Regions from separate parts of the Thiofilum sp. genome, predicted to be linked through region 2. Evidence: predicted binding sites of a transcription regulator. Region 2 holds the regulator's gene; each other region holds the start of a gene.
What was found. The regulator HrcA, encoded in region 2, represses chaperone genes, less so after heat shock. The targets are predictions, from matches to a motif close to TTAGCACTCNNNNNNNNNGAGTGCTAA.
Positions count from the first base shown of each region.

Region 1 (7,959 bases), 2.2 Mb from region 2:
CCTCGACTCACACAATACGAGCCTTGTTTAAGGGTTTTATCGGCTAAATGCACACTATTACCGCGCACGATTAGAGCGCGTACTGCATTGCCACAATCCTTATTTATAACGTCCCCTACTAGGGCTACCACTCGTATTACACGATCTGCTTTGAAGACTTGTACCTTATCAGTGGCTGGAGAACGCATAAAGCGACAGGGGGCTTGTAGTGCTAATACTTGTTTAGCGTGTTGCCCTATTTGGAGTTGACACTGACCCTGTTCTTGCCATAGCTGCACTACTAGCCCCGTAGGTAGTTGATATTGATCCGTAATATAGGGCTTTGAATCCATCGGGGGCAGGGCTAATTCGGTCAATTGAGTATTAGGGGTGGGTTTGATTTCGACTTTAGGAGTCAAAGTTGCATCAGCTTGTTCTTGGCAAGCGGTGCATAGCAAACTCAAGGTAGCGATGAGCAATACTCGCTGGCAGCATATGGGGACTATCATCCTAATACCTCTTAATCCTTGTCACTCCTAAAGTGTATACCTTAGGAGCTTAAGTCAAAGGATTATTGAGTCAAGTTACTGCAAGCGTTCCCGTAAGCGACTGCTACGCGGAAAATGCGCACATAAAAACTCCATTTGATCCGCTAAAATATGCCTACCTTGAAGATACACATATTCCGCATAAGTCGGCTGAAAAGGTATAGCCAAGAGGGGCATATGCGCCTGCTCAGGGGTGCGTCCCCCTTTAAGGCTATTACAATCACGGCAAGCCGTCACCACATTCGTCCAAGTATCTTGTCCACCTTGTACAAGGGGGCGAATATGATCACGGGATAAGTGCCGCTCACTAAAGGTTTCGCCGCAATACATACAGGTATGGCTATCACGCCTAAACAAAGCTGAATTATTCAAAGGGGGTATATAGCGTTGGCTATTAAGCCCGTGCTGACTACCCACCGTTGCGATAATAGAATTAATCTCAAGCACACTTTGTTCGCCGGTACGCGCATTAATCCCACCATGAATCACTAATAGAGGCGATCCACAGGTATAGGCTACTTGATCGGCACAATATAATTTTACGGCCGTTTGGAAATGAATCCATTCGAGTGGCAAGCCACTGATATCCGTTCGCAAAATCGCTTGATTTAAGTTTTGTTCCATATCGTTATCCTTGTTTGCTAGTGTGTCAGCACTGATAGGCTCCTATCCTACTGAATGAGTACATAAAAAAAGTTAAAGTTTGGTGACAAGCCATAAATGAGCATATTAACGAAACCTAATGCTTGTCGGTTAGACCTCGATTGGATTATGCTCTACATTAGGTCATCTGTGAAAAGGTAAATACTATGTTTAAATTAGATTTTGGTTTTGGTTTGCCCATGGCAATTGTGATTGCCTTAGTGGCATGGTCATGGTTCTCATTCTTCTCGGTAGTCTTCTTTGGCAATTAACAGCCTTTGAATAGACCAAAAAAAAGCCGCTTAACGCGGCTTTTTTTATAGAAGTCATTTTATGCTTCCAACAGAACCGCCTGTTTTAATTTCTTCACCGCCACATTTTCCAATTGGCGAATACGCTCGGCTGATACGTGATAACGCTCAGCCAACTCTTGCAAGGTTGCCTTTTCTTCCGCTAACCAGCGACTCGCTAAGATGTCACGGCTACGCTCATCGAGTTCACTGAGTGCTAGCGCAAAACGCTCACGCGTAAAATCCTCCCACTCCTCATTTTCGAGAACTTCAGAAGGATCATAATCACTACTGGCTAAGTAGTGTTGTGGTGCATAGTTTTGTTCACTGTCTTCTTGATCCGGTGATAAATCAAACGCCACATCTTGCGCACTCATGCGCTTTTCCATTTCTAATACATCCGCCGTGCTCACCCCTAAATCATCGGCGACAGACTGTGCCTCTTGATGAGTGAGCCATCCCAGACGATTTTTGCTACTACGTAAATTAAAGAACAACTTACGTTGTGCTTTAGTGGTAGCAACTTTAACAATCTTCCAGTTGCGTAAAATAAACTCATGAATTTCAGCGCGAATCCAATGTACTGCAAACGAGATCAGGCGCACATTAATCTCCGGATCGAAACGTTTGACCGCTTTCATCAGCCCAATGTTCCCTTCTTGGATTAAATCACCTAATGCCAGACCATAACCATTATAGCCCCTCGCCACTTTTACCACGAAGCGTAGGTTATGCAACACCAAACGTCGTGCCGCATCTAAGTCATTATATAAGCGGAGACGTGAGGCTAATTCTTTTTCTGCGTCTGCCTCGAGTACGGGAATCGCATGAATGGCATGGATATAACTCTCCAAGCTACCCACAGGGCTTGGTAAAGTTTGTCCACGTAACATCAATGCTTGACTCATAATAGGGTAATCTCCTTAAGATTAACGATTTTTAGTGCTTGACTTTTTGCTATTTTAGCACTCTTTAATGATGAGTGCTAATTTTTTTGGTTAAAACCCCTTGACAGCTCGTAAACAGAATTGCTACCTCTGTACTACCCACCCTTTAGTGCCTCTCTAGCTCGCCTTATTATTAAACTGTCTTATAACCTAGAGTGGCTCTATTATGCTTGGCCTTACAGATCATTCCACTGACTCTCATGCCACTAGCAATGTCCTAGAGGCAAACTCTACTCGATTAAAAATTCCACCTCTCCCCACAGAGCAACTCGATTCTAGTCAACGCATTCAGGTGCTAGAAGCGGAACTCATTAAACGTAACCAACTTATTGAAGAGTTTGAGTATCTATTAGAAACTCGTACCAAGCAAATCAATGACAAAGATCTACAGCTTCAAAGCAAAATCCGCGAATTACAAAGCTTTATGGAGATACAAGAGCATGCACGCGCTCAAGGTATTAAGCCAAACTTACAGTATACCCACCAACTGAATGTATTGCGCAAACAGCTCTCTGATAAAGAACACGAAATTTATAAGCTCAAACTGCACTATGAAGAAGATGTGCATCAACGTGATAAGCAACTAGAAGAGCGTGAGCGCTTATTAGTGAAGCGCCACCGTGAGATTGAAGCGCGTGACAAACAACTAGCAAAGCGTGATGAGATTATTACTGCCTTAGAAGCCAAACTATTAGAGCTAAATCGTTGGACACATGAGCATCAAAAACAACAGGCTCAGGCGGCTAATTTAGTGGCTGATCATCAACAAATGATTAGCGAGCAAGAGCAGCACATTCAACAGCGTAATAAACAACTCAGCCAATGGGGTGAGCGCCTTACTCAATTAGAACAGCAACTTCAACAACGTGAAACCGTATTACAAGAGCGTGATCAAGCGATTAAGCAACAGTTAGAACTGATTCAGCAGCAAGGACAACAGTTTAAGCAACAGCAAGAGTTATTACACACTCAGACCCTACAACTGCAAGCACAAGAACAGCATTTATTAGAACGCGAGCAGCAATTAACCCAACGGGATCAACAAATCACGGAGCGCGATCAACAAATTGCCCAACGGGATCAGGTCACATTAGCTAAAGCAGAACTACTAACCCAACGTGATACTCACTTAACCGAGCAAACTTATCAGCTTAATAACCGCGATCAAGCGATTCAGGAACGTGATCAAACCATTCAAGAGTTACAACAGCGCATTGAAAAGCTGGATGCGATTTTGCAAACCCGCCAAGCCAAACTAGAAGAATGCAATCAGCAATTTCTTAATCTAGAACAGCTTTTATCCAAAAAAGCTCAACATATTGAGTTTTTAGAGCATCAGATGCAGGAATGGCAACAACATCTCAAAGAGCGCGAGCACACCCTCACCCAACAACAACTCCATGTTGCGCAATTACAAAGCACACTGCTAGAAAAAGACCATGTGATTGCGGAAAAAGATCAAACCCTGATTAAGCATAGTCGTGCTTTAGAACAGCACACGCTTCATTTGAAAGACTGGGAAAAACAACTCAGCCAACGCGAACAGGATTTAGAGTTACGTCATCACAGTGTCACCACTTTAGAAGAAGAACTCAGAGCACAATTAGCGACTCTTGCAGAACTATTAAAAACACCACAACCCTCCTATGCTGAACCTACCGAGCTACTTAAACAAGCTCAACACCGCCTAGAACAACGTGAGCAACATTTACAAGGCTTGGAGCAGCAAATTATCCAGCGATTAGCCGCGCTACAAAGCTATCAGGATTCAGAAGGCAGCCGTTATATGGAGGCGTTGAAACAACGTGAGAAAGTGATTCAGCTTAAAACACAGATGATTGAACAACTCAATCAACAGTTACAGGTCAAAGACAAAATTCTACGGCAACGTGAGCAACAACTACGTATGGTACGTATTAATGAACCGATGAGTATCACACAGTAGGCCGTGACAGTGTGTAGGGGTTATGTTATTGATACTACATGACCCAACTCAGTACTAAAACGTGCCTAACCTACGTTTCTAATGCCGTGCGCCCCCTGCTATTAGCTGGTTTGCTGCTATTAGTGGGTGGCTTATTGCTAGGTATCACCTACTCACTCGCACGCCACACACTGTATGTTCAGTTAGAACAAGAAGCGAATTATCATCTAGCCCATTTAAAAAGTAAACTAGATGCTCTCTTGATGCGTCATGCTTATTTGCCCCTAATATTAGCTAAAAACCCGCTGATTATTGACTACCTCAGCACACCTGCCCCCTCACCAGCAACGCTACCGTATTTAAATCTCTATCTCACCGATCTTAATCAACAAGCCGGTACTCAAGATATTTATCTTAAAAATACTGCTGGACTAACTATCGCTGCTAGTAATTGGCAAAGCCCTAATACGTTTATTGGGCAAAACTATCATTTTCGCCCCTACTTTCAACAGGCTATGCAAGGACAATTGGGGCGCTATTATGCGTTAGGTAGTGCCTCCAAAGAGCGTGGCTATTATTTTTCCTATGCGGTTAGAAACACGCAGGGGCAAATCATCGGGGTGATTACCGTCAAAATTAATATTACGCACTTTGAACAAGACTGGACGGCAGATCAAGCACCTGCTGAGTTTATGATTACCGATGAACTAGGTGTTATTTTTATGACCAGTCAAAAGCACTGGTCGCTACATGCACTCAGCCCTCTGAACGCTGAAGCACAACAAAAACTTAATACCACACGACGTTATAATGGCAAAACGATTCCAGCCCTCGCTACTCAAACCCCTTTACTAACAAATGCTGCTGAATGGCAATGGGATAAGCACACCTATACCCATGTTTATAAGGAGCTGCCCCAAGAGGGCTGGACGGTACACATTTTAATAGATCAACAACCTATTGAGCGCCAACTGCTTTGGATTACGTTGATAACCAGCTTAGTACTGGGCATGGCAGGGTTATTAGGTTATTTCGCTTGGCGCATGAGCAGACAGCGGCGTCATTATGAGCAACAAGCACTGGAAGCCTTAGAAACTAAAGTCACCGAACGTACTCAGGCACTAAAACAAGCTCAAGGGGAACTGATCCAAGCGGCCAAAATGGCTGCACTAGGACAACTAGCCGCTAGCATTAATCATGAACTCAATAATCCGTTAAGCGCCATACGCACCTATGCCGATAATGCACAGCAATTACTGACGCTTAGCCATTACACCTTAGTACAACAAAATCTCACTGAAATTAGTCAACTCACCGAGCGCATGGCAACCATCACTCATCAACTTAAACTGTTTTCACGTAAGAGCCACGGTAGTTTTAGCGCGTGCTCCTTAGAAGGAGCCATTCAAGCCGCCTTATTAATCATGCACCCTGCATTACTAAAACACCAAGTCACTCTAAACACCGATTATGCTCCTGATTTACCGTTGGTATGGGCAGATCAGATTTGGCTAGAGCAAATTATTGTTAATTTAATCAGTAATGCCATTGATGCCACGCAAGAGCAAACAAGGCGTGAAATCGAGTTAAAAGCTTATGCTGATGTGACACGAGTCTATTTACAGGTATTAGATAATGGCACTGGTATTCAAGCCGCTGATTTAGAGCATTTATTTGAAGCCTTTTTTACTACCAAAAGTTTAGGGCAAGGGCTTGGTTTAGGCTTATCTATCTCTTATCGTTTAGCCAAAGATATGCAAGGCGAACTGAGTGCTGCCAACCGCTCTCCCCGTGGCGCTGTCTTTACTTTATCACTCCCACCAGCACTGAATAATCATGGCGCAAATTCTACTCATTGATGATGAACCAATGATTCGTAACTCTGCGAGTCAGACTCTAGTACTAGCAGGGTATGAAGTATTGAGTTTTGCCGAAGGCATGAGCGCTCTTGCCCATCTCACACCAGACTTTAATGGAATAGTGATTAGCGATATTCGTATGCCGAGCATGGATGGCTTAGAGGTTTTACAACAGGCTTTACATATTGATAAAGACTTACCCGTTATTTTGATTAGTGGGCATGCGGATGTAGCCACCGCAGTACAAGCCATGCGTGATGGCGCCTATGACCTACTAGAAAAACCCTTTGCCGCTAATCAATTAGTTGAGGTAGTCAAACGTGCCCTAGAAAAGCGCCGTTTAACCTTAGAAAATCGCTCACTTAAAGAAGAACTCACTAATCGAGAGCGTATTGGTCCCCGCATTATGGGACAAGCCCCCTCGATACTGAATCTACGTAAAATGATTACGCGTTTAGCGCAAGTAGATACCGATGTTTTAATTTGGGGGGAAATGGGGACAGGTAAAGAATTAGTCGCTCGCTCCCTACATGAGCAAAGCCAGCGCCGTATTCATAATTTTATTACCTTTAGCTGTGCTTCTGGCAACCAACTCGCTTTAGAGCAGGAACTGTTTGGCTTCCCCGCCCTACAAGGCAATAAAACTAACCCCCTCAGCAAAATGGAGGCTGCCAACGGAGGAACCTTGTTTTTAGACGAAATCGAGTATTTGCCATTAAATACTCAAGCGCGTTTATTACACACTTTGCAAGAACGCTCTTTAGAGACTCAGGTACGTACTAAACGGGTTCCGGTTAATTTTCGCCTCATTGCTTCTAGTCAAATTGACTTAAAAACAGCAGCTGAGCGTGAGGAATTTAGGCTCGATTTATATTATCGTTTGAATGTAGTGAGTTTAGAAATTCCTCCTCTACGCTTTCGACCGGATGATATTCCCTTGCTATTTCAACACTTTGTATTGGTAGCGGCTGCACGTTGTGAAACCGAAGTACCCCCTCTCAATCATCAAGCACTAGAGGTATTATTACGCTACGACTGGCCGGGTAATGTGCGTGAATTACGTAATATCGCTGAGCGTTATGTGTTATTAGGTGAAAATTATAGTTATGATTTAGGCGCTCTCATGCGTTCTGACACAACGCTAAGTGGGGACTCCTTAGCTGCCAAAGTAGCGAGCTTTGAAAAAACGCTGATCCGCCAAGCCTTAAATCAGTGCCAAGGTAATATTCGTTTGGTAATGGAACAGTTAAATATTCCACGCAAAACGCTAACCGATAAAATGAGCAAATACGGTCTGGAACGCAGTCAGTTTAAAGATCCTCTTCATTGAGGAAAGTTTTAGCTTTACGCTGTTTTAAAGGAACAGTAGCTTTGAGCCAATCTTGCGCTTGATCAGTAATAGCTCGTACTGCGGGGTGAGTAATACGCCGCTCTACCGAAATGGCATAAAAACGCTCCCAAATTTCTTCGGGGCTGCCAATTAACTCAACGCCCTCATTTTTAAGGGTATCGGCTAATACTGTGGGCGCTGTAAAAATGCCACGCCCTGCCAAGCCAAATGCTTTCATTAAAGCACTATCATCAAACTCACCTACAATTTTAGGCTCTAGGTTCTGATCATAAAACCAGCGCATGAGCTGGGTACGAATCGCAGCCCCTTCATTAGGCATGAGTAGAGGCGCTTGATGGAGGCACTGCGGAAACGCTCCTGCTAGAGCTTGCTTCACCTCCTTAGTACTAAAAAAACTAATACCACTCGCCCCTAAAGGA
Region 1 is NZ_JADJTF010000001.1:1,677,804-1,685,762, reverse strand. Features, by position in the region: gene IPL34_RS07995 (hypothetical protein) at 1-488, opposite strand, end outside; gene IPL34_RS07990 (HNH endonuclease) at 564-1,151, opposite strand; gene rpoH (RNA polymerase sigma factor RpoH) at 1,501-2,367, opposite strand; gene IPL34_RS07980 (hypothetical protein) at 2,573-4,351, shown strand; gene IPL34_RS07975 (ATP-binding protein) at 4,390-6,189, shown strand; gene IPL34_RS07970 (sigma-54 dependent transcriptional regulator) at 6,167-7,519, shown strand; gene nhaR (transcriptional activator NhaR) at 7,500-7,959, opposite strand, start outside.
Region 1: a site for HrcA is predicted at 2,422-2,448, ahead of rpoH (RNA polymerase sigma factor RpoH). Genes of this name have one in related genera too.

Region 2 (7,959 bases):
ACTGGGGGACGACATCGGTCGGTCTATATGGCACAACGCCTTTATGAGTATTATCACCAACGTTGGGGCAACGCTATCTTAGTACGTCATCGGGAATTAAACCAATTACGTTAAGCATGCACAGCTACCTGCTTGATAAATAGTCATGCAAAAGTTATCGAGCACCTCTGCCGCCAAAACTACTCCAGAAATACCCGATAACTTTCACTCAGGTACTTAAGTTGCCAAAGTACCTCCTAGGAAAGAGGTACTGATGCTTTATGCTGCACTAGGGCTTACATCACACTTTGGTTGACCCATAAATGCGCCCAAATACTTAATATATAGCCTAAGGCAATTGCCCAAGTCCATTTTAAGTGACTGGTAAAAGTATAGTAACCACGAGCTTGCCCCATTAACGCCACTCCAGCGGCTGAACCAATAGACAGTAATGACCCCCCTACTCCTGCGGTCAAAGTCACTAACAACCACTGTCCTAAAGACATATCAGGGTGCATAGTCAACACGGCAAACATCACCGGAATATTATCCACGACAGCAGACAATAAACCGATCACCACATTAGCTACGGTAGCATTACCGCTATACAATACTTCAGACACTAAAGCTAAATAACCAAAAGCTCCCAAAGCACCTACACACAAAATAACGCCATAGAAGAACATTAAAGTATCCCACTCAGCCCGCTGTAATTGATTAAAAATATCAAAACGCCCGACCGGTTCATCCGCATCTCTGGTCATATTTTTGCTAGACTGCTTCAGTACCCAACCATAAAGCTTGAGCACCCCTAATCCCGTCATCATACCGAGCACAGGCGGCAAGTGAAATTGACTATGGAAAATAACCGCTAAAGCAATAGTAGCCATAAATAAAGCCACTACAATCAAGCCTCCGCGCTTAATTTCAACCTTGTCAGTTAAGGTAGCCGGATGCCCTTTTTCAATAAAAAATGACATGATCAAAGCTGGAACAAACCAATTCACTAAAGAGGGAATAAATAACGTGAAAAACTGACTAAACTCGACTATACCTGCCTGCCAAACCATGAGCGTCGTAATATCACCAAAAGGACTCCAAGCTCCTCCTGCATTAGCGGCTACTACAATATTAATACAGCCCATAGCAATGTATTGGGGCTTATCGGAAGCAACTGCAATTAATACGGCTGCCATTAATAAAGCGGTAGTTAGATTATCTGCAATAGGGGAAATAAAAAAAGCTAGTAAACCCGTGATCCAAAAAATCCAATACAGTGAAAAGCCTTTAGATACTAGCCAACCACGTAATGCAGCAAAGACGTTACGCTCATCCATAGTATTAATAAACGTCATGGCAGCTAATAAAAATAGCATTAATTTGCCAAACTCTAATAAATTATGATCTAAGATAGCCTCGACTTTATCGGTCAATCCTAGGCTTTGATAAGCCAGTGCCACACAAACCCACATAATACCTGCTGCTACAATAACTGGCTTAGATTTTCGTAGATGCAACTTTTCTTCCGCAATAACTAAGGAATAAGCCCCTATAAATATTATTAAAGACAAAATCCCCCACGCTGTAAGGGTCAAATTAGGCACAGTAGCAGTCGAAGCATTGCTCGCTACGCTAATCGTGGGTAGTAGCAATAAGAATGCGCTTATCATAAAACGCCATAACGGGAGGAGTCTGTGGTACATAATAATATCTCTTTGGAAAAACAATCTATTAGACCGAGCCATAGCAATAGGCAAAATCCACTTCGCAGCCTAAAAAGTTAATAGGAAGCCACAAAAAGTAGATAAAATGCAAAAGGCATGCCGCTAATTAGCAGCGGCGCTATTTAGACACAAAATATAAGAATATACCAGTCTTGATAGTGCTTTAAAACTGTGCGGGAAACTCTATATACGACACTTTACCAAATTGAGCGACTGCTAAACGTATAGTGTGCGGCTTCGGATTTAATACCGTGCTAGGAAACTCGCCATACCAAACCGTTTCACCTCTTAATGGTTCAATCACAATATGTTGCTCTTTATCCCCACCGACTAAGGACATTTCCATACCTCGAATGCGATCATTAGGGGTTAACTCAATACGGATTAAATTTGGCTGAGTGGCAGGTACGTATTTTAGACTCACCGTTAACTTTTCATGCCCTACTTGACAAGTCGACTCCAAATGACAAGCACCCATCGGTTGCATAGGGAGCATTTTTACTTCTACTTTAGGCTTGGGATCGTCTTTAGTCGCCCATAAATCAGCTAAACCAAAGCCAGCAATCGCTAAAATAGGCGCTACCATAATCGCAATGCGCACATGTAAGCTCAGACCAAAAAACCATCTTAACATAGACTGTTACCCTATCCTGAAATAAAGAAAAGGCTCCCAAAGGAGCCTTTTCCAGAGACTAATTAGTGCATTAATTAGTGTGCAATAGCAGAACCAGCACCACGAGGGATACGTACACTTTCTACTAGCTCTTGGATATGAGCTGGTGGTGGTGCAGTAACACGCGATACTAGGAAGGCTACTACGAAGTTAGCAATAGCACCTACTGTACCAAACGCTTCTGGAGAGATACCTAAGAACCAGTTAGCAGGAATATTAGCTGCCATCTCAGTACCTTTCACAAAGAACCAGCCTTTGAACCAGAAGATATACAATAAGGTAACACCGATACCCGCTAACATACCCGCAATAGCGCCAGGACCATTAACGCGCTTAGAGAAGATACCCATCATCAATACTGGGAAGATAGAAGAAGCGGCTAGACCAAAGGCTAGAGCGACTACCTCCGCAGCAAAGCCCGGTGGGTTAATACCCATATAGCCCGCTAATAAGATAGCTACTGTAATCGCTATACGAGAAGACATTAGCTCAGTTTTCTCAGAGATATTAGGTGTAAAGATACCTTTCATTAGGTCATGAGACACCGCTGAAGCAATCGCTAATAATAAGCCTGCCGCAGTTGATAACGCAGCCGCGATACCACCGGCAGCCACTAAGGCGATAACCCAGTTAGGTAGTTGAGCAATTTCAGGATTAGCTAAAACCATAATGTCATTATCGACCTTGGTCATCTCATTACCCTTCCAACCAAAACCACCAAATTTAGTAGCGGCATGATCAGTAGTAGCCTTATCTAAAGCAGCTTTTGCTTTATCAACGGCGGCTTGAGCTGCGGTTTTATCTTTAGCATCTGTTAACGCTTTCTCAGCAGCAGCAAAGTCACCCTGAGCTTTACTTAGAGCACCATCATTATAGTATTGAATTTTGCCATCGCCATTTTTGTCTTTAAATTCAATTAACTTGGTTTGTTCCCAGTTTTTCATCCACTGAGGGCGACCTTCAATACTCAGATTGCCATCAGGTGAACCGATAGCACCAGTTTGAACAGTATTCATCAAATTCAAACGAGCCATTGCACCAATCGCTGGAGCAGTAGTGTAAAGAATCGCAATGAAGATTAATGCCCAACCAGCAGAAGAACGCGCATCCGCTACTTTCGGTACTGTGAAGAAACGGATAATAACGTGTGGTAAACCAGCCGTACCAATCATTAATGTCATCGTTAATAAGAAGATATTAATGGTAGTATCGTTTTGATTGGTATAAGACTTAAAGCCTAAGTCGGTTACCACTTGATCTAGTTTATCCAGCAAATACATATTGCTGCCATCCATTAGCTGAGAACCTAAACCTAATTGAGGGATAGGATTGCCAGTGAGGTTTAATGAAATGAAGATCGCAGGAATAGTATAAGCTAGGATCAGTACCACATACTGAGCGATTTGAGTGTAGGTAATACCTTTCATACCACCGAATGCTGAGTAGAAGAATACGATAACCATACCTACGACTAAGCCTAACTCCATAGACACGCCTAAGAAACGTGAGAAGGTAACGCCAACGCCTTTCATTTGACCGACTACATAAGTCAGAGAAATGATAACTAAGCAGACTACCGCCACAATACGGGCTATCTTAGAATGATAACGATCACCTACGAACTCAGGCACTGTAAATTTACCGAATTTACGTAAGTAAGGAGCCAGTAGCATCGCCATTAAAACGTAGCCACCTGTCCAACCCATGAGGTAAACAGAAGCGTCATAACCTCTGAAAGCAATAATACCTGCCATAGAGATAAAGGAAGCAGCCGACATCCAGTCCGCCGCAGTTGCCATACCGTTAGCAATCGGATGTACACCACCGCCTGCTACGTAGAAATCACTGGTAGAGCCTGCCTGAGCTTTATAAGCGATATAGAAATATAGAGCAAAACTTAAGCCGACAACAGCATAAGTCCAAATTTGCAGTTCAGTCATTTACTTCCCCTATTACTCTTCATGCACGTCAAACTTACGGTCAATTTGTCCCATGCGCCACGCATAGAAGAAAATCAGAACTACGAATACATAAATTGAACCTTGTTGGGCGAACCAAAAGCCAAGCTTATAGCCGCCTAATCTGATGCTGTTCAATGGCTCAACTAATAAAATGCCAAACCCGAACGAGACAACAAACCAGATAACTAAACATACCGTAAGCAAACGCACGTTTGCAGCCCAGTATGCCGATGCATTATCAGAATTCATCGATAGGACTCCTCCATTAAAAACCTCAAACAGTTAACTTCACATACACATCATTTATAGGTATAAAATCCCTATTGCAATGATGTGCGTCTAAAAACCGACCATCCCCTAACCTACATTTCATCATGTAACTATGAAATAAGTATTTGGAGCAATCGACTAGCTGCTGTGTGCAGTGATTATTATTGATTTGTGCTAAAACTCAGTCCTCGAACTGGGTCTTAGTGATCGCTTCATAGAGCAATCTTATCTTACGGGTGCTTTGTCGGTTATCCTAATGGATACGTAGTAGGTAGGCAAGCCTTTAGAATTTTAAATCTGAGCTTAACGCTAAATTTTAGATAAAAACGATCATAATACCTCGATTTCAGCAGTGACACTTCTAACTACCAACTACTTAAGTATTTATGTGGCAGATGAGCGGTAGTAGCTAGAAATAATTAATCCTTTCCTTATTGTTTACACAATTACTTCAATCAGCTTGCTATACTGGTAACATAATAAGACAACAGCAACAGCGGCTCCTACCCAAACCGCTAATTTCAGATTCCGATTTGAATCCCTAATCCGGTTGAACTGTAATTTAATGATATAAAACCTACATAGAATCCGACTTAGGAGAATATTGCGTGACTATTAAAGCTTTAATTGTGGCAGGTTTAACCACTCTTACCCTCACTGCAACCCCTAATTTATGGGCTGGCAATGTGTCTTGGAGTATCACTATTGGCAATGGGGGTCATGGTGGTTATCGCCCCCATTATCGTCCTCATTATATCCGTCCGCGCCCAGTAGTAGTGGTTAGCTCTAGACCTGTCTACCATCGACCACGCCCCGTCGTCGTACATCCCCGTCCAGTCTATGTCAAACCGCGTCCAGTGGTGGTAACCCATCGTCCTAGACCTGTCTACCATCGACCACGCCCCGTCGTAGTGATTCAAAACCGCCCTCATTATAATTATCACCGCCCACGCCCCACCGTGGTTATAAACCGTGGTAACTATCATCGCGGTGGACATTATCAGCGTGCCCGCCACTCCGGTGGTTATAGATCACACTCTGCGAATAGCCGCCTTTATTAAAATTATTAATTAGTACGCTAATTAATATGCTTACGACGGGATGGTACTGGGTGATCATCCCGTTCACTCCGAAATCCACCTAATCGCGTCGCATGGCTACGCTTAATAATCGTGCCGTTAAATCGACTATAGGAATGACTCGCTCATAAGGCATACGCTTAGGACCAATCACCCCTAATACTCCAATATGTTCTTCTTCTAACGAGTAAGGTGCGGTGACTAGGCTACAATCATCAAACACATCCAGTCCTGCTTCGCGCCCAATGAAAATCTGCACACCATCCGCTTGAATACTTTTGTCTAACAACGACAATAGCTCGCGCTTTTGATTAAATGCTCCGAATAATTCGCGTAATTTGCTTACATCCGATAAATCATCATAGGACATGAGATTAGTTTCACCCGCTATTACACAATCGTCTTTAGACTCCACCTCAGCATGATCAAACGCCTTTTCACCTAACTCAATCGCCGACAGCATCAATTGATTCATCGCCTCACGATCTTGATTCATCGCTTGCAGCAACACCTCACGCGCTTGTTGCAGGGTTTTCCCTGTTAAGTACTCATTTAAAAAACTAGCTGCCTGATGTAATTCAGAGGTGGTAAACGCTTGATCTACGTGAATAATACGGTTTTGTACCTCATTACGCTCTAGGACTAACACGACTAAGATTTGATGCTGAGAAAGACGCAGGAATTCTATTTGCTTAATCAGGGCAGGCTGGCGGCGGGGTAAAGTCACCACCCCCGTTAACGAGGTAATCATTGACAACATATTAGAGGCGGATTGCACCAAAGAGTGTGCATCTAACTGAGTACTAAAGCGCCCTTGCAATTGTTGAATATAAAGCGCATCTAGTGGCTTAATCTGCACTAACGAATCGACAAAAAAACGATAACCATGTGAAGTAGGAATGCGACCTGCTGAGGTATGTGGCGAATGGATATACCCCATATCTTCTAAATCCGCCATCACATTCCGAATCGTCGCGGGGCTTAAATCCAAACCACTGCGCTTAGCTAAGGTGCGAGAACCTACGGGCTGACCGTCTTGAATATACTCCTCAATCAACACCTTTAAGACTCGCTGCGCACGCTCATTTAAAGTGGGCATTAATGTTGAAGATTGCATGGGTCTCATAACCTATTTAACTTAACTCCAGTCCCTCTTATCATCATACTCTATAGTCTACACCAAACAAGAGCCTCTAGACTTAACTAACTTAATGCTTTTGCGCTTAGCAGCAAACTAATTTTAATTCGCACCCAATCAAGCGCTTAATTAATCCTCACCCCAGCCAATAAACAAGCCGCTGGAGGTTAGTCCAGCGGCTTGTTATAGCTTAAGTTAGCTAGGATAACCCTTGACTATTGTGCTTGCGGTATCCCTCCATTGATCACGAAGTTAGCGGAGAAGGTGGTACTGGCAGGGTGTAATAACACATTCCCGATCACAAGGTTAGTGTCATTGTTTGGCCCTGCAAAGAGAGTGTATCCATTCATATCCACATCCGAGGGGCGATAACCGGCTAGCAGGTAGTTACTATTGAGTAAGGTATTTCCTTCATGCAACAGTACGGGACCTAATAGGTCGTTAATATCATTACTAGGACCATTGGCGATAATGTGATTACTCTTATTGGTGTCTCCTGCCCAGAGTAGGGCAGTCGTATCGACCACTAAGCGAGCATGGCTACCAGACACCGCTGTCGCGGTTAAGGTGAAATCCACTAAGGTCGGTACAGGGCTGAGCGGTAACGCACTCGCACTCATCACACCGAGGTGATTACGATGCCGTAGGGTGACATAGTAATTACCCGCCGTGAGGCTGGCAAAGGTCAGATCCACACTACCCGTATCCGCCGTCACCACATCACCATCACGTTGTAATAGTGCGGCTTGTGTTGCTAAAACGATAGTCGGGGTAGTCGCATCCCGTAACTCCACTAAGACCCAATCGACTAGGGCTTCTGCACCTGTGGTGCTGAGTAGTGCCACATTCGCTTGCTCTGTTCCCGCATAATTGAAAGGAACCATACTATAGGGTTGGGTACTAGGGATTAGATTAAGGGTACGTAAGGAGTCGAACATCAACCGATTTTCGCTATTAAACGGTCCTTGTAAGAAACCCTTAACCCGCAATACGACACCTTCGCCTACATCCGTGACCGTGACACTAATGTCTTGCACATCGGTACCGCCATTACCGTCCGAAACGGTGACTTGGACTTCGTACACATTGTCAGTGCCTACGTCCGTGGGCGCTTCATAGTCCGGCGCACTGATGA
Region 2 is NZ_JADJTF010000001.1:3,894,714-3,902,672, forward strand. Features, by position in the region: gene rapZ (RNase adapter RapZ) at 1-114, shown strand, start outside; gene nhaD (sodium:proton antiporter NhaD) at 276-1,682, opposite strand; gene IPL34_RS18235 (hypothetical protein) at 1,867-2,337, opposite strand; gene IPL34_RS18240 (VC_2705 family sodium/solute symporter) at 2,412-4,316, opposite strand; gene IPL34_RS18245 (DUF4212 domain-containing protein) at 4,329-4,586, opposite strand; gene IPL34_RS18250 (hypothetical protein) at 5,216-5,668, shown strand; gene hrcA (heat-inducible transcriptional repressor HrcA) at 5,748-6,803, opposite strand; gene IPL34_RS18260 (cadherin domain-containing protein) at 7,040-7,959, opposite strand, start outside.

Region 3 (7,959 bases), 3.6 Mb from region 2:
AACTCGTCATTGATCACTTCACCTTGTGGATAAACGATTTCGCCTAAACTGGTCGTGCTAGGGTTTTCCTCTAAAGCGAATTTAATTTTATTTTTATACAGATGATAACCCTTACCGACCTTCCAGCTTACTTGTACGGTATGTTTATCAACTGCATTGACCTCAAACGGGAAAGCCTGCTCGGCATTGAGTGCATTTTTAGCGTTTTTAGATCTAGCAATAGGCTCCACTTTATTCGTACTAACGGGAGCAGTTTGTTCAGCTAATTCAGTCTGTGGTGGAGTACTCGGTTCCGGTTGAGGGGTAGGAGCTGTATCAGGTGTGCTCGAAGTAGAGTTTGAATTAGATGAAGTAGAGTCTGGTGCAGTATCGGTTTCATTATTAGGTGGAGTTGAAGGTTCACCTAATTCCTCTGCCTCCGCCCCTAGATTCACTTTAATAATTTTATTAATAGGTGGATAACATAATCCAATATCTGCACAGCCTTGATATTTTACTTTTAAAGCTAGCTCTAGGGGATTACGTGCAGGGCCTTCGCGTTTTAAAGGTACTGTCAGAGAAAAAGACTCGTGATAAACCGCTACATTGCCAAAGGTGGGATCTTGTTTAATTTCCGCTTCTGGAAATTCAATCTCAGTGGTCTGGATTCCGGGGGTTTCAACGATAAATTCGATCTTATCTTTATAGATATAATAGCCTTGCGCTATTTCCCAGTAAGCATCCAGCCCTCCATAAGTCTCAGCGACTGTTAGCTTAAATGCTTGTTCAGGAGGAATCAGTTTATTCTCTGCGTAGGCATTAGTGAAACCATAGCTACAAAGCCATAAAACGAATAGTAAGATTATTCTCATTATTGAGTACTCTGTTCGATCCAAGCTAAGTAAGCAGGTAAGCCATGACTAGCAGGATACCCAATTAACTCAGGTACCTGATAAGGATGTATGCGGATAAGAGTTTCTTGCAAAGCCTGATACTGTTGTTGTGTTGTTTTTATGATTAATATCGTTTCAGTGCTTTCTTCTAGTTGGTTATCCCAAATATAAAAAGATTGAGCTTGGGGTATTAACTTGACACAAGCGGCTAGGTGTTGCTCGACAAAGAGCTTAGCGGCTTGTTGAGCGGCTGTTAAATCAGGCCAACTAGTCAGTAATATAAGGTGATTTGCTGTCATTAGCTTTGTTCAAACCCTATAGAGCGAGGTGATTAGATAGTAGAGATCATGAATCTTAGGTGGGGAAAATCTTAATCGAATCGACCCTAGAAAACCATATGGTTTTCTTACCACTTTGATAAATAAGTGTTGTGGTTATGCTACAAGCATTATTAATAAGCTAAAAATAAAGGGCTATACTTGAATTAATCAGCATAGCCCTTTAATTAGACCTCTAAATACACTCTAAAGGTGCTTGACAATTATTGCTGGTCTTCCGGAATTAAGAATTCATCCAGTTCACGTCCAGAAGAAATCTTTTGATCCAACCAAGTAGGACGACGGCCACGACCTGTCCAAGTTTGCGATGGGTCTTCAGGATTACGATATTTAGGGCGTACTATTTTACTAGGAGCTTTGGCATTTTGAATCTCTTCTAAAGTAATACCGCTATTACCCAGTAAGTCGTCGATTTGACGGCGTAACTCGGCTATTTCTTCACGCTTACGCCGTTCAATTACCACTTCAATAATATCCTTTAACTCGTTTAACTCAGCTACAGTTAAATCTTTAATTTTTTGCTCTAGTTCACTCACAATTTCTATCCTAATTTAAAACATGATATTTAGATTGGCCTATTAATATCATCATGGAGTTTTCAAATTGTCAAGATTTAATATCCATCTAATAATAAAATAGCTTTCGATCAGATACCGATTTCAGGTTTGAAGAGTTTAGAGCGATAACTTTTGCTAATTACTTAGAGGGTTTAAAGAACTTTTAATATGAAGTACAGCACTGTCGCACGGAGTATCTTATAGAATAGTGGGGTTTATGTTAATCAGTCGCTAGTCAATTACAAGCTCGTTCATAAATCGTGTAGATAAAATGGGCTTAGTCAGCACCTTATAACATTAGTGTGGAGTACTTTTGCTGGAGTAGATTAAGTGGGCTAGTGGAATTAATTAGCAGACCATTTTAATGACCGTTTACTCCCTTAGTACAACAGTAGGCTGACTAAACTGCTACACTCTAAGCTTGTGGATAACAATAACAACGATTCCGGTGATGTAATGCAGGTGTTCAAACCTATTTTGGCTATTTTGGGGCTGTTAGGTATAGTGGCTGGAGGCAGTAGTTTGTTTTTTAACCTCCAACAGCTATCTAACGAAGCCTTAGTGCTACAGAGTATTGCTGTTTTAGCAATAGCGGCTTACATCATTTTAGCGACTCTCTATAGCTATAGAGAGTATCAAGCTGATTTAATTAGAAATGTTACGTTTGATAAAACTACTAATACCCCACTAACCTTTAAAGACATTAACTCTATTCAACAAGCGGAGTGGATTTTAGATGCTTTAGCAGGAGGAGTAATTGCCTCCACTTTAGAGGGGACTATTTTATATATTAATAACCATGCTCAGCGCCTTACAGAGTTTACTTATAAAGAGGCACGACTCAAACCCATTGATTTAGTGTTGAAATTAGAGGGTAATCACCTTTCGACTCAGCAAGTTTTAGAGCTTAATTTACAAGGTGATCCTGAACAACATTTTCAGTTTGAGCATGTTAAGTTAACTACTAAAACCGGTCAAATCTGTTTTTTAGAACTGCATACCACTCGCCTATCCATTCAAACAGATTTAATCATTTTTATTTTTCGTGATATTAGCTCTGAGCGCAAAGTGATTAGTCGCCTATATCGTCAAGCGGCGCATGATCCTCTCACAGGCTTAATGAATAGGCGCAGCTTTGAGCAGTATGTCGCACAACTGATTCAAAATAATGGGGAAAGTCTCAATACTCATGTGTTAGTTTCCCTAGATCTAGATAATTTTAAGGTAGTGAATGATACCAGTGGTCATCAAGCCGGAGATGAGCTGTTAAAGCAAGTTGCACAGATCTTTTTAAGAGCGGTAAGGCGTACCGATAAAGTTGCACGGATGGGCGGGGATGAGTTTGCCATTCTATTAGAGAAATGTGCCTTAGATAAAGGCATTCATATTATGGAGTCCATTCAACATGAATTGCGTGGGTTTCGTTTTAGTTGGAAGGGGCAAGTGTTTAACGTGGCGGCGAGTATTGGGGTATTAGAGATTAAGCCCGATTATAAAGGTGAGATTAGTGAAACCTTTGCCTCAGTAGATAAAGCGTGTTATGCCGCCAAAGCATTAGGACGGAACCAGATTTCGGTGCATATGGCGCAACCTGCCAATACTAAAGTGTTTGAGTCCGAATCCATGCGCACTGATTGGGCTAAACTACTACAAGATGCCATGACACAAGATCATTTTGTGTTATTTGTGCAGCCGATTTTTCCGCTCCAAGATCAGGTGTGCAGCCCTTATGTGCATTTTGAAATCTTACTACGTTTGCCTTATAAAAAAACAATACTAAGTCCGGGCAGTTTCTTACCCGCAGCTGATCGATTAGATATGATGGCGCGGATTGATCGTTGGATTATTCGGCGTGTCTTTCAATTAATGTCCCAACACGACCTGAAAGTAGCCAATGGTATTGAGCCGCGCTTTATGATTAATTTATCTTCGCAAGCAGTACAAGATATTGATTTATTTGACTATATTAAGCAGCAAATAGCCCAATGGCAAACCAACCCTAAACTACTCTGTTTTGAAATTTCTGAGTCGGTCGCTATTGCCAATTTTGTTCATACCAAACGTTTAATGAAGTCGTTGAGCCAATTAGGGGTGAGTTTAGTCTTAGATGATTTTGGCAGTGGGTTTTCATCGTTGAGCTATATTCGTGATTTGCCACTGAGCTATCTAAAAATTGATGGTAATTTTGTGCACAACTTAGTCTCTAGTCCTGTGGATGCAGCAATGATCAAGGCAGTGCATGAGGTAGGACAGGTGATGAAGCTACATACTATTGCCGAGCTAGTTGAAGACGGGGAAACTTTAGATCAGTTACGTACTATTGGGATTAACTTTGCTCAGGGTTTTTACTGTGGTAAGCCTTATCCCTTTTTAGAGTTGTGTGCCAATGGCATCCAGCCTCCTAGTTTAGCGAGACGTGAATAAGCTTAAGCCTCGAATAAGCACTTTTTGCAAGGTAAACTTGCCTAACAAGGTGGCTTGATCATAAGGTAGTATCCATTAACTTATTCACCAACTCTTCAGTTAAGGATAGTACTGTGAACCGTTTCCCCTTTTTGGCGGTGATCTTAATTCTTATTCCAGCTATTGAAATTTTCACTTTTATACAAGTGGGACAAGCAATTGGCTACTTATTAGCCCTATTACTCCTGATCGTCATGACTATTGCAGGAAGCTATTTATTACGTCTTGAGGGACTAGCTACTGTGCAGAGAGTCATGAGTGCCGTATCAAGTGGCAAAACCGCGACCTTAGAGGTTTTAGAGGGGCTAATGGTAGGGATTGCTGCCTTATTGCTGTTAATTCCGGGCTTTGTTAGTGATGTAATCGGTTTGTTGTTGCTAATTCCTGTGACACGTCGCGCTATTTTAAAAGTGTTAGTGAGCCAAAAAATGAAAAGTACTGCTCATACAGCCACTTATCATACAGAGGCTCGTGTCATCCCACCTGAACAAATTACTATAAAACCTCATGGTCAGACACACTATGACTATGAGGGTGAATATGTGCGCAAGGACTAAAAGCGCATGACTCCAGTGAATAGTGTAAGAAAATTATCATCCCACCCTTGACATCATAGACTCTATCCTTATTATTAGCACTCATTAACGGTGAGTGCTAATAAATATATATAAGCTTCATCGTAGTGTTGTGATTATTTAACTACCTTATTTGAAGTTTAGAGGAGTCATCCATGAACATTCGTCCTTTGCATGATCGCGTTGTGGTGCGTCGTTTAGAAGAAGAACGTAAAACAGCAGGCGGCATTATTATCCCTGATAATGCGACTGAAAAGCCTGATCGCGGTCAAGTATTAGCAACAGGTCCTGGCAAATTAGGTAATGACAATCAACGTGCTCCCTTACAAGTAAGAGAAGGCGACACCGTATTATTTGGTAAATACGCAGGTACAACCGTTCGCGTTAATGGCGAAGAGTTATTAATCATGCGTGAAGAAGACATTTTAGCCGTGATTGAAGCTTAAGCGCTTCCAGTATTTTAGTTTAATACCTTCAGAAATCAGGCTTAGAAAGGAATAAAAAATGAGTGCTAAAGAAGTACGTTTTGGTGATGATGCTCGCGCCCGTATGGTACGTGGTATCAATGTGTTAGCGAATGCAGTGAAAGTAACCTTAGGTCCAAAAGGTCGTAATGTTGTATTAGAAAAGTCTTTCGGTGCGCCAACCGTAACGAAAGACGGTGTGTCTGTTGCGAAAGAAATCGAATTAGAAGACAAATTCGAGAATATGGGCGCTCAGTTAGTCAAAGAAGTGTCTTCTAAAACCTCTGATGCAGCCGGTGACGGTACGACCACTGCAACGGTATTAGCGCAAGCGATTGTGCGTGAAGGCATGAAATCAGTCACTGCGGGCATGAATCCAATGGATTTAAAGCGCGGTATTGATAAAGCAGTAACTGCTGCTGTAGCGCAATTACACGGTATGTCTAAGCCTTGTGCAGATAATAATGCTATTGCTCAAGTTGGTACTATTTCTGCTAACTCTGATGAGTCTATCGGTAACATTATTGCTGAAGCGATGGATAAAGTTGGTAAAGAGGGCGTTATTACCGTTGAAGAAGGTAACTCTTTAGAGAACGAATTAGCAGTAGTAGAAGGTATGCAATTTGATCGTGGCTACCTCTCTCCTTATTTTGTTAATAACCAACAAAATATGACGGCTGAATTAGAGAATCCTTTTATTCTGTTACACGACAAGAAAATCTCTAATATCCGTGATATGCTCCCAGCTTTAGAAGGTGCTGCCAAAGCGGGGCGTCCTTTAGTGATTATCGCTGAAGACATCGAGGGCGAAGCCTTAGCCACTTTAGTGGTGAACAATATTCGCGGTATTGTGAAAGTAGCTGCGGTAAAAGCGCCCGGTTTTGGTGATCGTCGTAAAGCCATGTTACAAGACATCGCTACCCTATCAGGCGGTACGGTGATTTCTGAAGAAGTGGGCATGAGCCTAGATCAAGTGACTTTAAATGATCTAGGTCAAGCTAAACGCGTAGTGATCACTAAAGAAGACACCACGATTATCGATGGCTCTGGCAATGCTGATGATATTAAATCACGCGTTGATCAAATCCGTGCTCAAATCGAAGTCACTACTTCTGATTATGATCGTGAAAAATTACAAGAACGCGTAGCTAAATTAGCAGGCGGTGTGGCAGTAATTAAAGTGGGTGCTGCTACTGAAGTCGAAATGAAAGAGAAGAAAGCACGCGTAGAAGATGCTCTACATGCCACTCGCGCAGCGGTAGAAGAAGGTGTTGTACCCGGTGGTGGTGTGGCTCTAGTACGTGCTTTACAAGCTATTGCTGGCTTAAAAGGCGAAAATCACGATCAAGATATGGGTATCCAAATTGCTTTACGCTCTATGGAAGAACCTTTACGTCAAATCTGTGATAATGCTGGTGATGAGCCATCAGTAGTACTGAATGCTGTTAAAGCCGGTCAAGGTAACTATGGTTATAACGCACGTACTTCTGAGTATGGCGATATGATTGCTATGGGTATCCTCGATCCTACTAAAGTAACGCGTACAGCATTACAAAATGCTGCATCAGTAGCGGGTTTAATTATCACGACTGAAGCGATGGTTGCCGAACTACCGAAGAAAGATGCTCCAGCAATGCCTGATATGGGCGGCATGGGTGGCATGGGCGGTATGATGTAAGCATCTGATTACGCTTAACCAGCCTTGCTAATACAAAAAGCCCGCAACTGCGGGCTTTTTGTTAGCTGTACCTTATTGCCAATCTATTTGGTTTTGCCCTGCTTAGAGGTGCGAGCCAGCTCTTCATCTGCTTGCTTTTGTGGTGTAGGCTTTTGAGTTTCTGCACGATTCTGCCCTTTCTTCAGCTCTTCTCCTAATGCTTCCGAATCTACAGCCAATAAAGGGGTACTGGTCATGAGCAAGCTCACCAATAGCATAAGTGCACAACATTTCTGATTCATAAGTATTCATCTCTTAAGTGGCATAGAGCCGAGTTTGAAAAAACTCTAGCAATAAATCAGAGGCTTGAATGGAATATTCACCTCCACCTGGTTTCTCACCTTCTTGCCAGTGGATATTCATTAGCCCGAAATAGTCTGCCATGATGGGACGAATGTTGTTGCGAATCTGGTTAGTCCAATATTGGATATGAGATTGTATCTCACGTTTCTCTTGTGCCGTAATTCCCTCGCAGTACGGATTGCCCCCCAGCAGACGGACAAACTCACCTTGGGATAAAGGCGTTTGACCAGTCAGGCGTCTGAATACCAATACTTGAGCAATAGTTAAGCGTTCTGTATTGAGTAACCAACGTTTATGTTTAGCATATAATGCTGGAGATTGCCGTTTTTTAAGCAAAATATCAGCGGAGTGTTGTTCTAAAAATGGAATAATTTCAGCCCAATGTGCTTGACGTTGTAAGTCAGTAATAATGCCTCTTAAAATTTCGTCACCGGAAGTGGTTGCGTGCATGTTCATCCCTTGGTCAAAGCCTTGTAATCAGTTGGCTAGGTCTATATGTGTAACGCAATAATAGACCAAGAGATGACGCAAAAGTGTCAAATAACCCTAGGTATTTGGACAATTAGTTAAAAATTAATCCAAAATCGTTGATAAAGGCACTTCAATCAGCTCATCTACCGAGTCAATAGGGGGCGAGTAAGGCTGTGATCTAGGTGCTTGTGCTCGCATA
Region 3 is NZ_JADJTF010000001.1:271,598-279,556, reverse strand. Features, by position in the region: gene dsbD (protein-disulfide reductase DsbD) at 1-851, opposite strand, end outside; gene cutA (divalent-cation tolerance protein CutA) at 851-1,171, opposite strand; gene IPL34_RS01305 (H-NS histone family protein) at 1,414-1,746, opposite strand; gene IPL34_RS01300 (EAL domain-containing protein) at 2,224-4,191, shown strand; gene IPL34_RS01295 (FxsA family protein) at 4,305-4,787, shown strand; gene IPL34_RS01290 (co-chaperone GroES) at 4,961-5,251, shown strand; gene groL (chaperonin GroEL) at 5,310-6,947, shown strand; gene IPL34_RS01280 (hypothetical protein) at 7,031-7,183, opposite strand; gene IPL34_RS01275 (hypothetical protein) at 7,242-7,739, opposite strand; gene IPL34_RS01270 (hypothetical protein) at 7,863-7,959, opposite strand, start outside.
Region 3: a site for HrcA is predicted at 4,862-4,888, ahead of IPL34_RS01290 (co-chaperone GroES). Genes of this name have one in related genera too.